DNA from 3 places in the Streptomyces sp. NPDC023541 genome. Region 1 is predicted to be linked to each of the others. Evidence: riboswitches for the same ligand, from Rfam matches in the RefSeq annotation. Region 1 holds a riboswitch; each other region holds the start of a gene.
What was found. A riboswitch is a leader RNA that binds a small molecule or an ion and turns the genes downstream of it on or off. The one in region 1 is predicted to bind cyclic di-AMP.
Positions count from the first base shown of each region.

Region 2: linked by a shared signal. The riboswitch ahead of ACZ3X1_RS18935 (transglycosylase family protein) and the one ahead of ACZ3X1_RS24895 (M23 family metallopeptidase) in region 1 are both predicted to bind cyclic di-AMP.
Region 3: linked by a shared signal. The riboswitch ahead of ACZ3X1_RS17405 (M23 family metallopeptidase) and the one ahead of ACZ3X1_RS24895 (M23 family metallopeptidase) in region 1 are both predicted to bind cyclic di-AMP.

Region 1 is NZ_JBVHJO010000010.1:143,474-147,452, forward strand. It holds gene ACZ3X1_RS24885 (M16 family metallopeptidase) at 1-916, shown strand, start outside; gene ACZ3X1_RS24890 (M16 family metallopeptidase) at 937-2,304, shown strand; cyclic di-AMP (ydaO/yuaA leader) riboswitch at 2,519-2,677, shown strand; gene ACZ3X1_RS24895 (M23 family metallopeptidase) at 2,691-3,491, shown strand; gene ACZ3X1_RS24900 (GntR family transcriptional regulator) at 3,694-3,979, shown strand, end outside.
Region 2 is NZ_JBVHJO010000007.1:78,618-82,596, reverse strand. It holds gene ACZ3X1_RS18945 (cytochrome P450 family protein) at 1-258, shown strand, start outside; gene ACZ3X1_RS18940 (transglycosylase family protein) at 449-1,411, shown strand; cyclic di-AMP (ydaO/yuaA leader) riboswitch at 1,692-1,863, shown strand; gene ACZ3X1_RS18935 (transglycosylase family protein) at 1,867-2,571, shown strand; gene eno (phosphopyruvate hydratase) at 2,844-3,979, shown strand, end outside.
Region 3 is NZ_JBVHJO010000006.1:223,297-227,275, forward strand. It holds gene hpnH (adenosyl-hopene transferase HpnH) at 1-10, shown strand, start outside; gene ACZ3X1_RS17395 (aspartate aminotransferase family protein) at 7-1,413, shown strand; gene ACZ3X1_RS17400 (tyrosine-protein phosphatase) at 1,459-2,250, opposite strand; cyclic di-AMP (ydaO/yuaA leader) riboswitch at 2,559-2,741, shown strand; gene ACZ3X1_RS17405 (M23 family metallopeptidase) at 2,744-3,748, shown strand; gene ACZ3X1_RS17410 (SGNH/GDSL hydrolase family protein) at 3,912-3,979, shown strand, end outside.

The DNA of each region.
Region 1 (3,979 bases):
GTACGGCACCGCCTTCGAGCGGCTGACCGCCCTGGCGTACCCGGAGGGCCACCCGTACCACCACACCCCGATCGGCTCCATGGCCGATCTGGACGCCGCGTCCCTGGAGGACGCGCGCACCTTCTTCCGTACGTACTACGCGCCCAACAACGCGGTGCTGTCGGTCGTCGGCGACATCGACCCCGAGCAGACGCTCGCCTGGGTCGAGAAGTACTTCGGCACCATCCCCTCCCACGACGGCAAGCAGCCGCCCCGCGACGGCTCGCTGCCCGACGTCATCGGGGAGCAGCTGCGCGAGGAGATCGTCGAGGAGGTTCCGGCGCGCGCGCTGATGGCCGCCTACCGGCTGCCGCACGACGGCACCCGCGAGTGCGACGCCGCCGACGTGGCGCTGACCATCCTGGGCGGCGGCGAGTCCTCGCTGCTGCACAACCGGCTGGTACGCCGCGACCAGACGGCCGTCGCCGCCGGCTTCGGCATGCTCCGCCTGGCCGGGGCGCCGTCGCTGGGCTGGCTGGACGTCAAGACCTCCAGCGGGGTCGAGATCCCCGCCATCGAGGCGGCCGTCGACGAGGAGCTCGCGCGGTTCGCCGCCGAGGGCCCGACCGCCGAGGAGATGGAGCGCGCCCAGGCGCAGCTGGAGCGCGAGTGGCTGGACCGGCTGAGCACGGTGGCCGGCCGCGCCGACGAACTGTGCCGGTACGCGGTGCTGTTCGGCGACCCGCAGCTGGCCCTCACCGCCGTACAGCGTGTCCTCGACATCACCGCCGAGGAGGTGCAGGCCGTGGCCGCGGCCCGACTGCGCCCGGACAACCGCGCGGTGCTCGTCTACGAGCCCCTCGCGGCCGAGGGCGAAGAGGGCGAAGAGGGCGAAGAGAACGCCGACAGCGACGAGAACGAGGGGGCGGAGCAGTGAGCGACACCGCAGCCGTCACGATGACCTTCCACCCGCGGCCGCAGGCCGGGGAGCCGCAGCCGTGGGCCTTCCCGGCCCCCGAGCGCGCGACGCTGTCCAACGGGCTGACCCTGCTGCGCTGCCACCGCCCCGGCCAGCAGGTCGTCGCGGTCGAGATCAACCTCACCGCGCCCCTCGACGCCGAGCCCGAGGGCCTGGACGGCGTGGCGACCATCATGGCGCGCGCCCTGTCGGAGGGCACCGACAAGCACTCCGCCGAGGAGTTCGCGGCCGAGCTGGAGCGCTGCGGAGCCACCCTCGACGCGCACGCCGACCACCCGGGCCTGCGGGTCTCCCTGGAGGTGCCCGCATCCCGGCTGGCCAAGGCGCTGGGCCTGCTCGCCGAGGCGCTGCGCGCGCCCGCCTTCGCCGACGCCGAGGTCGACCGGCTGGTGCGCAACCGGCTCGACGAGATCCCGCACGAGCTGGCCAACCCGCAGCGCCGCGCCGCCAAGGAGCTCTCCAAGGAGCTCTTCCCGGCGTCCCTGCGGATGTCCCGGCCGCGCCAGGGCACCGAGGAGACGGTCGCCCGGATCGACTCCGCCGCCGTACGCGCCTTCTACGAGGCCCACGTACGGCCCGCCACCGCCACCGCGGTGGTCGTGGGCGACCTGACCGGCATCGACCTGGACGCCGTGCTGGCCGACACCCTGGGCGCCTGGACCGGCGACACCGCCGAGGCGCGCCCCGTGCCGCCGGTGACCGCCGACGACACCGGCCGCGTGGTCATCGTCGACCGGCCGGGCGCGGTCCAGACGCAGCTGCTGATCGGGCGCATCGGGCCGGACCGGCACGACCGCGTCTGGGCGGCCCAGGTGCTGGGCACGTACTGCCTGGGCGGCACCCTCACCTCCCGCCTGGACAAGGTGCTGCGCGAGGAGAAGGGGTACACCTACGGCGTGCGGGCCTTCGGCCAGGTGCTGCGCTCCACCGCCGACGGCAAGGGCGCCTCCATGCTCGCCATCAGCGGATCGGTGGACACCCCCAACACCGGCCCCGCGCTGGAGGACCTCTGGAAGGTGCTGCGCACCCTCGCGGAGGGCGGTCTGACCGACGCCGAGCGCGATGTGGCCGTGCAGAACCTGGTGGGCGTGGCCCCGCTGAAGTTCGAGACGGCGGCCTCGGTCGCCGGCACGCTGGCCGACCAGGTCGAGCAGGAGCTGCCGGACGACTACCAGGCGCAGCTGTACGCGCAGTTGGCCGAGACGGGCACGGTGGAGGCCACCACGGCCGTCGTGCAGGCGTTCCCGGCGGACCGGCTGGTCACGATCCTGGTGGGCGACGCCGCGGTGATCGAGGAGCCCGTGCGGGCCCTCGGGATCGGTGACGTCACGGTCGTCAGCAACTGACGTCGCAGGCGCCCGTATGACGGGCAACTGACGCACTTTTCAAGGGGCTCCGGCGGTTTTCCGCCGGAGCCCCTTTTGTCCGTTTAGTGGTGAGGTTGCTTGTATGCGGTGTGGCGTACGCAACAAAAAGGCGCGTCTGTTTGGCGATTGACTGATGATCCGCCTAGCGTCATCCGTGCTGTCCGTCAGTTGTGCCCGCCGCACCCGCGGCACCGGACAGCGATCGCCGAGTCCCCGTCAGGCGCGAGCCTGGGGAGCCGGGGACCCACATCAGTCCCTGGGGTGAATCGGACCCCCTCGCAAGAGGAGGCCCGTAGGAGACCTTCCTGCTCCGAACCCGTCAGCTAACCCGGTAGGCGAGAAGGAAGGAAAGGATCAAACCCTTCATGGCGTTTGGCAGTCGTCCCGCTGGTACCGGCAAGCACCGTGGTTCCAGCCGCCTGAGCAAGAAGACCGCCGGCTACGCCGGTATCGCCGCGATCGCCACCACGGGTGTGGTCGGCTCCCTCGCAGCCCCGGCCTTCGCCGCGGACAACCACAGCAGCTCCGCCCCGGAGAACGGGCTGGGCGCCGTCGTCGTCGCCGAGGACCTCGCGGGCGACATCCAGGACCAGGCCGAGGCCCAGCACCGCGCCGCCGAGCACGCCGCCGCCAAGGCGCAGGCCGAGGCCGACGCCAAGCAGAAGGCCGCCGAGGCCAAGCGCCTCGCCGAGGCCAAGGCGAAGGCCGAGCGCGAGGCCGCCGAGCGCGCCGCCCGCGAAGAGGAGCGCAAGCGCCTCAACACCTTCGTCTCCCCGCTGGACGACTCCTACGTCAGCACGCAGTACAAGGCGGGCGGCGGCATGTGGTCCTCCGGCAGCCACACCGGCATCGACTTCCACGCCGCCTCCGGCACCTCGGTCCGCGCGGTGGGCTTCGGTACCGTCGTCGAGGCCGGCTGGGGCGGTGCGTACGGCAACAACGTCGTCATCAAGCACAACGACGGCACCTTCACGCAGTACGGCCACATGTCCTCGCTGAACGTCTCCGTCGGCCAGCAGGTCACCCCGGGCCAGCAGATCGGCCTGTCGGGCTCCACCGGCAACTCCAGCGGCCCGCACCTGCACTTCGAGGCCCGCGCCGGCTCGCAGTACGGCTCGGACATCGACCCGATCGCGTACCTGCGCTCGCACGGCGTCAGCGTCTGACCCGTTCCGCGGCTCACCGAGCACCGCGCACAGCTCCACGAAGACCCCGCCTCCCGAGCCGGGGTCTTCGTGTTTTCGCGTTCCGGCGCAATGTTTCGGATTTCCGCCCGCTCTCGAAATCTTGCTGTGCTGCAATAGAGTCGTTGTGTGCGCGTGGATGCGCACGGGGGGCTGGCGGACGGAAATAGGCGGAGGTTCGGTCTTGCGTATTCCTGCGCACGCGGTATGCACGGCAATTCGCGACGACATCGTCTCCGGGGTGTTCGAACCGGGCGGTCGGCTGACCGAGGAGGTGCTGGCCCGCCGGTACGGGGTCTCGCGGGTGCCGGTGCGCGAGGCGCTGCGGACGCTGGAGTCGGAAGGTTTCGTGACCACGCGCCGCCACGCCGGGGCCTGTGTGGCCGAGCCGACCGCGCAGGAGGCGGCGGACCTGCTGGAGCTGCGGATGCTGCTGGAGCCGCTGGCGGCGTCACGGGCCGCCCGGCGCC
Region 2 (3,979 bases), on a different contig from region 1:
CCCGAGCGGTTCACCGACCCGGACACCCTCGACCTCTCCCGGGCCGACAACCAGCACCTCGGGTACGGCCACGGCATCCACTACTGCCTGGGCGCGCCGCTGGCCCGGCTCGAAGGACAGACCGCGCTCGCGACCCTGCTGACGCGCCTGCCCGACCTGGAACTCGCCGTTCCGCCCCAAGACCTGCGCTGGCGTGGGGGGTTGATCATGCGAGGGCTTCGTACTCTTCCCGTTCGCTTCACGGCTCAAAACACTTGAGCGGGATCTGATCAAAAGTCAGATCCTGCTTGAACTTGTGACAATCGTTCGAAGGCCGCTAGGTTCTGCCGTTACCCCGCTGTTATGCGAAAGGTGATCCCTCATGCTCTCCGGGAACGGCCGTCACAGACGCCCCCGCCAGGTCCCCGCGCTGGTAGTCACAGCCGGAGTCACTGGCTCTGCGCTGGCCATGCCGCTGCTTGCCGCCACCAGTGCCACCGCTGCCGACACCGCCACCTGGGACAAGGTGGCCGAGTGCGAGAGCGGCGGCGCGTGGAGCGCCAACTTCGGCAGTGGCGCGTACGGCGGCCTCCAGTTCACCCAGGAGCAGTGGCAGAACGCCGGCGGTCTGGACTTCGCCGAGCGGGCCGACCTCGCGAGCCGCTCGCAGCAGATAGCGGTGGCCGAGCGCGTGCTGGCCTCCCAGGGCCCGCAGGCCTGGCCGCTGTGCGCGGCCTCCGCCGGACTGGACCGGCAGGGTCCGGCCGCGGTCGTCGACCCCGGCCTGCCCGGCAGCCCCACCGCGGTGGGACCCGCGCCGTCCCGCCCCGACGACACCGTGCCCTCCGCCAAGGGCGGCAAGCCGGCCACGGACTTCGGACTCTCGACCGCGGAGACCCCGAGCCCTTCGGGCACCCCCTTCCTGATCCCCGACGCGCCGTCCCTCGGACTGCCCGTCATGCCCGCGCCCGACGTTCCGACGACGCCCCCGGCCGACCCGGGCACCCCGGGCGCCCCGGTCCTCCCGACCGACCCGGCGACCCCGCCGGTGAGCCCCACCGACCCCACGGCCCCGGTCCTCCCGACGGACCCGACGGCTCCGACGGCGCCGACGACCCCGCCGGTCACCCCGGGTCCGTCCCCGACGGACCCGACGGCCCCCGCGGCACCGGCGGCCCCGGCGACCCCGGGCGCCACTCCGGCCGAGGGCAACGGCAAGCACCGCGGTGCGCCCTCCCCCGAGGAGGGCGCCCCGTCCGATGCCGCGCCGGACCCCGTCTACACCGTGCAGGCGGGCGACAGCCTGGCGACCATCGCGGTTGCCAAGGGCGTGAAGGGCGGCTGGAGCGGCCTCTACGAGGCCAACGAGCAGGTCATCGGCGAGGACGCCGATCTGATCAAGCCCGGGCAGAACCTGGATCTAACCACGTAATAAGGACAGTTGGTTCGCCCGGAAAGACCTTGATTGTCTGTTTTCGGCAAGTGAGACATGTGTCTCTTCCGGTCAACTGGCGTGTCCCGCCCGGGGCCTTGCGCAAACCCCGGTCTCACCTGCGCAAACACCTCTGCGGAGAGCGCAAGTAGGGCCCCTTTCTCCCCGATGTTCCTCGTTGAACATCGGGGAGAGCTGTGTCTACCTTCTGAATCGCTCGCCACCGCGAGCTCCTTCGACCGCATCGCCGAGTCCTGCCGGCGGACGGGGGGAACAGTCGTCGCGTAAAGCGCCGAAGGCAGGAGCGGGGGACCCAAGGTAGGCGCCGCGAGCGTCCGTTGAGAGACGGTCACGCAAGCGGCTTGGGGTTAAGCGGTGCGCTAGGTCGCGCCGCCGGGCACTCACAGGCCCGAACCCGACAGCTCACCTCGTAGGCGTCGGTGAGGAGAAACCTCATGCTGCTTTCCGGCAAGGGCAAGCACCGTCGCGCCTCCAAGGCCGTCCGCATCGTCACGCTCGCCGGTGTCGCCGGTGTGGCCGTCGCCGCCCCCCTGATGACCGCGGGCGCCGCCAGTGCCGCCACCGCGTCCGAGTGGGACAAGGTCGCGCAGTGCGAGTCCGGTGGCAACTGGGCCATCAACACGGGCAACGGCTACTACGGCGGACTGCAGTTCTCGTCCTCCACGTGGGCGGCGTTCGGCGGCAAGTCGTACGCCTCACAGGCCAACCAGGCCTCGAAGGCGCAGCAGATAGCCGTGGCCGAGAAGGTCCTGAAGAAGCAGGGCAAGGGCGCCTGGCCGCACTGCGGCAAGGGCCTGTCGAACTCCTCGTACACGGGCGGCTCCTCCGAGACCCCGGCCTCCACCAAGCCGAAGGCCGAGACGAAGAAGACCGAGACCAAGAAGACCGAGACCAAGGCCGCGCCGAAGAAGGACACCAAGCGCGCCGAGGCCCCGGTCACCCGCTCCGAGCGGACCGAGGCCCCTGCCGCGCCGAAGACCGGCAACGGCTCGTACGAGGTCAAGCCGGGCGACACCCTGGGCACCATCGCCGAGGCCAACGGCGTCAAGGGCGGCTGGCAGCAGCTGTTCGAGCTGAACAAGGACATCGTCTCGGACGCCGACCTGATCTTCCCGGGTCAGAAGCTGAAGCTCAGCTGACCGCTGCGGCAATAGCCGCAAAAGCGTACGCAACGCGCAGAATTCCCACCGCCCGGCGCCCTTCCCCCCACGCGCCGGGCGGCGGTGTGTGCGGCAGCGGAACCCCCGTCATGCGGGGCCCTATGTCCGGGAAGAGGGGTATTCGGGCCCTTTTTCGTCCCAGGACCCGGGCGGTCGGCAGGGTGAGTGCCCGGATCCGGTTAGGCTCTAGTCGGCCAGGCCGTCCCACGGCCTGACGCCACCGCACACCCAGCGTCACATCCCAGAAGGAGATGCTCGTGCCGTCCATCGACGTCGTCGTAGCCCGGGAAATCCTGGACTCCCGAGGCAACCCCACGGTCGAGGTCGAGGTGGGCCTCGACGACGGCAGCACCGGCCGTGCTGCCGTTCCGTCCGGCGCCTCCACCGGTGCCTTCGAGGCCATCGAGCTCCGTGACGGTGACCCCAACCGTTACTTCGGCAAGGGTGTCGAGAAGGCCGTCCTCGCCGTCATCGAGCAGATCGGCCCGGAGCTCGTCGGCTACGACGCCACCGAGCAGCGCCTGATCGACCAGGCCATGTTCGACCTGGACGCCACCGACAACAAGGGCTCGCTCGGCGCCAACGCCATCCTCGGCGTCTCGCTCGCCGTCGCCCACGCCGCGTCCGAGGCCTCGGACCTCCCGCTCTTCCGCTACCTCGGCGGTCCGAACGCGCACCTGCTGCCCGTTCCGATGATGAACATCCTCAACGGTGGGTCGCACGCCGACTCCAACGTCGACATCCAGGAGTTCATGATCGCCCCGATCGGCGCGGAGTCCTTCTCCGAGGCGCTGCGCTGGGGTGCCGAGGTCTACCACACCCTCAAGAAGGTCCTGCACACCAAGGGCCTGTCCACCGGTCTCGGCGACGAGGGCGGCTTCGCCCCGAACCTGGAGTCCAACCGCGCCGCGCTCGACCTCATCATCGAGGCCGTCAAGCAGGCCGGCTACACCCCGGGCAAGGACATCGCGCTCGCGCTCGACGTCGCCGCGTCCGAGTTCTACAAGGACGGCAAGTACGAGTTCGAGGGCCAGTCCCGCTCGGCCGCCGAGATGACCGACTACTACGCCGAGCTCGTCGAGGCGTACCCGCTCGTCTCCATCGAGGACCCGCTGTTCGAGGACGACTGGGCCGGCTGGAAGACCATCACCGACCGCCTGGGCGCCAAGGTCCAGATCGTCGGCGACGACCTCTTCGTCACCAACCCCGAGCGCCTGGCCCGCGGCATCGAGGAGGGCTCCGCGAACGCCCTCCTCGTGAAGGTGAACCAGATCGGCTCGCTGACCGAGACCCTCGACGCCGTCGAGATGGCCCAGCGCAACGGCTTCAAGTGCATGATGTCGCACCGCTCCGGCGAGACCGAGGACGTCACCATCGCCGACCTCGC
Region 3 (3,979 bases), on a different contig from region 1:
GTCGGCATGAGCCCGGCGGAAGAGGGGCGGGGCGCCGGTTTCGACCTCGGCGCCCTGCTGGCCGCGCGCGGGGCGGAGCGGTACGAGCTGCACGCCCGCCACCTCAACCACCAACTGCCCCGGATGCTGCACACCATCGGCTTCGACAAGGTCTACGAGCGGGCCGAGGGCGCCCACTTCTGGGACGCGGACGGCAACGACTACCTCGACATGCTGGCCGGTTTCGGGGTGATGGGCCTGGGCCGCCACCACCCCGTCGTCCGCCGGGCCCTGCACGACGTCCTGGACGCCCAGCTCGCCGACCTCACCCGCTTCGACTGCCAGCCGCTGCCCGGGCTGCTGGCCGAGAAGCTCCTCTCGTACAGCCCGCACCTGGACCGGGTCTTCTTCGGCAACAGCGGTACCGAAGCGGTCGAAACCGCCCTGAAGTTCGCCCGGTACGCCACCGGGCGGCCCAGGATCCTCTACTGCGACCACGCCTTCCACGGGCTGACGACCGGCTCGCTCTCGGTCAACGGCGAGGGCGGGTTCCGGGACGGCTTCGCACCGCTGCTGCCCGACACCAAGGTCGCGCTGGGCGACCTGGCCGCCCTGGAGCGGGAGCTGAGGCGCGGCGACGTCGCCGCCTTCGTCGTCGAGCCGATCCAGGGCAAGGGGGTCCTCGCCGCCCCGCCCGGCTTCCTGCTCGCCGCGCAGGAGCTGCTGCACCGGCGGGGGGCGCTGCTGATCGCGGACGAGGTGCAGACCGGACTGGGACGCACCGGGGACTTCTACGCGTACCAGCACGAGCCGGGTGTGGAGCCCGACCTGGTGTGCGTGGCCAAGGCGCTGTCCGGCGGCTACGTGCCGGTCGGCGCGACCCTGGGCAAGGACTGGATCTTCAAAAAGGTCTACTCGTCCATGGACCGGGTGCTCGTGCACTCCGCGAGCTTCGGTTCCAACGCGCAGGCGATGGCGGCCGGGCTGGCGGTGCTGGCCGTGATGGAGGACGAGCACCTCGTGGACCGCGCCCGGACGACGGGCGAGCTGCTGCGCGGACGGCTCGCCGCCCTGGTGGACGAGTACGAGCTGCTGCACGAGGTGCGGGGGCGCGGGCTGATGATCGGCATCGAGTTCGGCCGGCCGTCCTCGCTCGGCCTGCGCAGCCGCTGGACGATGCTCCAGGCGGCCCGCAAGGGCCTCTTCGCGCAGATGGTCGTGGTGCCCCTGCTCCAGAAGCACCGGATCCTCACGCAGGTCTCCGGGGACCATCTGGAAGTGATCAAACTGATTCCGCCGCTGGTCCTGGCCGAGCAGGACGTCGACCGGTTCGTCGGCGCCTTCCGCGAGGTCATGGACGAGGCGCACGGCGGGTCCGGTCTGATGTGGGACTTCGGCAGGACGCTGGTGAAGCAGGCCGTCGCGGCGCGCTGACGGCCTGCCTCCCCGGTACCGGTCGCCGGTCCCCCGGCCGGCTGATCAGACCAGCAACCGGTCCCGGAGCCGGTCGAGGGTCTCGGGCGTCAGTCCGAGGCCCTCCGCCAGGTAGCGGTCCACCCCGCCCCAGACCTCGTCGATGGTGTCGAAGGCGGCGATCAGGTATTCGGCGCGGGCGTCGAAGAGCGGCGCGAGCAGCTCCATCACCTCGGGCGAGCGGGCCTCGGCCGACGCGGAGCTGCGGCGCACCCGGTAGCGGCGGTGCGGGGCGTTGGACTCCAGGTAGTCCGCCACGATCGCCTCGCGCTCGACGCCGAGCGCGAGCAGGGTGACGGCGACGGAGAGGCCCGCCCGGTCCTTGCCGGCCGCGCAGTGCAGGAGGGCGGGGACGCTGTCCTCGGCGATGGCGCGGACGACGCGGCCGTGCTCGGTCGTGCGGTCGCGGATGATCCGGCGGTAGGAGAGCGACATCCGGGCCGCCGCCTTGCCGTCGCCCAGGATCGAGCGGAGCTGGTCGAGGTCGCCGTCGCGGACCAGTCGCCAGAACTCCCGGCCGTCCGCGGGGTCCGAGAGCGGGATGTTGACGTTCCGCACGCCGGGCAGTTCGACGTCCGGGCCCTCCAGGGCGTGGTCGGCGCCGTTGCGGAAGTCGAAGATGGTGTGGAGACCGAGCGAGGTGAGAAACTCTGCATCGGTTTCGGTGGCATGTGCCAGATGTCCGCTTCGGAAGAGTCGTCCCGTACCGACCGTTCGTCCATCAGAAGTCGGCAATCCGCCCACATCGCGGAAATTGCGCACCCCGGTCAGCTCCGGCTCCTGTATCTGCTGGGTCAAGGGAACTCCTCCGCCTCTCGCGTGTCCTCTGTCCGAATTGAGCTACTTGGCGCCAACTTGCCATAACCGGAGGCGAGATCGGGCGCGTCCCCGTGAGCCAGATCATACGGTGACCGTGAGTGCCTGATCGCCGAAGCCGAATGGCCCGGTGGGGGCGGCTGTTGGCGGAACGGAATGGACGGAGGGTGACCGGAATTCCGGCGGTCCCTCATGCCTGTGAATCCGTCAGGGAATTCGCGGCTTGTTCGGTGTGCCCGCAAGGGATTACCTTCGCGATCGATCCGGGTGGATCGCCGAATCCTGCCGCCGCCCGGAAACCGCAACCAAACCATTTCGCGCGGCAGGAGCGGGGGAACCAGGTAAGCCGCTGTTTCGGAGATCTTTTCTCCGGTACGGCTCGGGGTGAAGCCGTTCATGTCCCGTACATGTACGGCCGGACATCTCCAGTCCGAACCCGACAGCTCACCTCGTAGGCGCCGGAGAGGAATGCGCCATGCCTGCAAAGGGTAAGCACCGCCGTCCCAAGTCCCTTTCCATTTCCCGCGGATTCGCGGTCGCAGGCACCGGCGGCGCGGCCCTCGCCCTGCCGCTGATGGGTGCCGCCGGCGCCAACGCGGCCGGCGCTCCGGCGGCGGCCCCGGCCGTCGCACCCGCGGTGGCCCCGCAGGCCCCCGCCGCCCTCCAGGCCGCACCCGCCGCTCCCGCGGCCGCCGTGCAGGCCGCGCCGACCGTCTACACGGTCGTCCCGGGCGACTGCCTCTCCGAGATCGCCGCGGAGCGCAACCTCTCCGGCGGCTGGCAGCGGCTGTACGCCGAGAACCGCGAGGCGGTCGGCGCCAACCCGTCGCTGATCCACCCCGGCCTGAAGCTGACCCTCGGCGGCCGCGGCGAGGCCGCCGCCCCGGCCGACGCCGTCCCCGCCCCGCGCACCGCCCCCGAGGCCGCGCCGAAGGCGGCCCCGAAGGCGGCCCCGAAGGCGGCCCCGAAGGCGCCGAAGCCTGCCGGGCGACCCGCCGCCCCGCAGGCGCGGCAGGATTCTGCCCCCGAGGCGCCCGCCGCCCCCGCCGGGGCTCCCGCCGCGCAGCCCGCCGCCGGCGGATTCGTGGCCCCGGTCGGCGGTGGCATCTCCACCCAGTACAAGGTCGCGGGCGCCATGTGGTCCTCCGGCTACCACACCGGCGTCGACTTCATCGCCGCCATGGGCACCAGCGTCAAGGCCGTCGGCGCGGGAACCGTCGTCTCCGCCGGCTGGAGCGGCGCCTACGGCAACGAGGTCGTCATCCGCCACGCGGACGGCAAGTACTCCCAGTACGCCCACCTCTCCCAGCTCTCCGTCTCCTCCGGCCAGAGCGTCACCGCCGGCCAGAGCATCGGCCTCTCCGGCTCCACGGGCAACTCGACCGGCCCTCACCTGCACTTCGAGATCCGCACGAGCCCGTCCTACGGCTCGGACATGGACCCGATCGCCTACCTCCGCTCGAAGGGCGCCAGCCTCTGACGGCACCCGCCGACGGAGCACCGACACGCGTGGGGCCGGGACCCGAGGGGGGTCCCGGCCTCACGTGTACCCATTCCTTATGCCCGGCGTGGTAGAGATCACGGGCCGTCAACCCCTCATTACGTTGGCGTAGGTTGCGTGCGGGAGTGAAGGATGGGCTCTCGTGGCAGCGACGACGACGAAACTCAAGACCATCGGCTCGTACGCGGCGATCGGGGACAGCTTCACTGA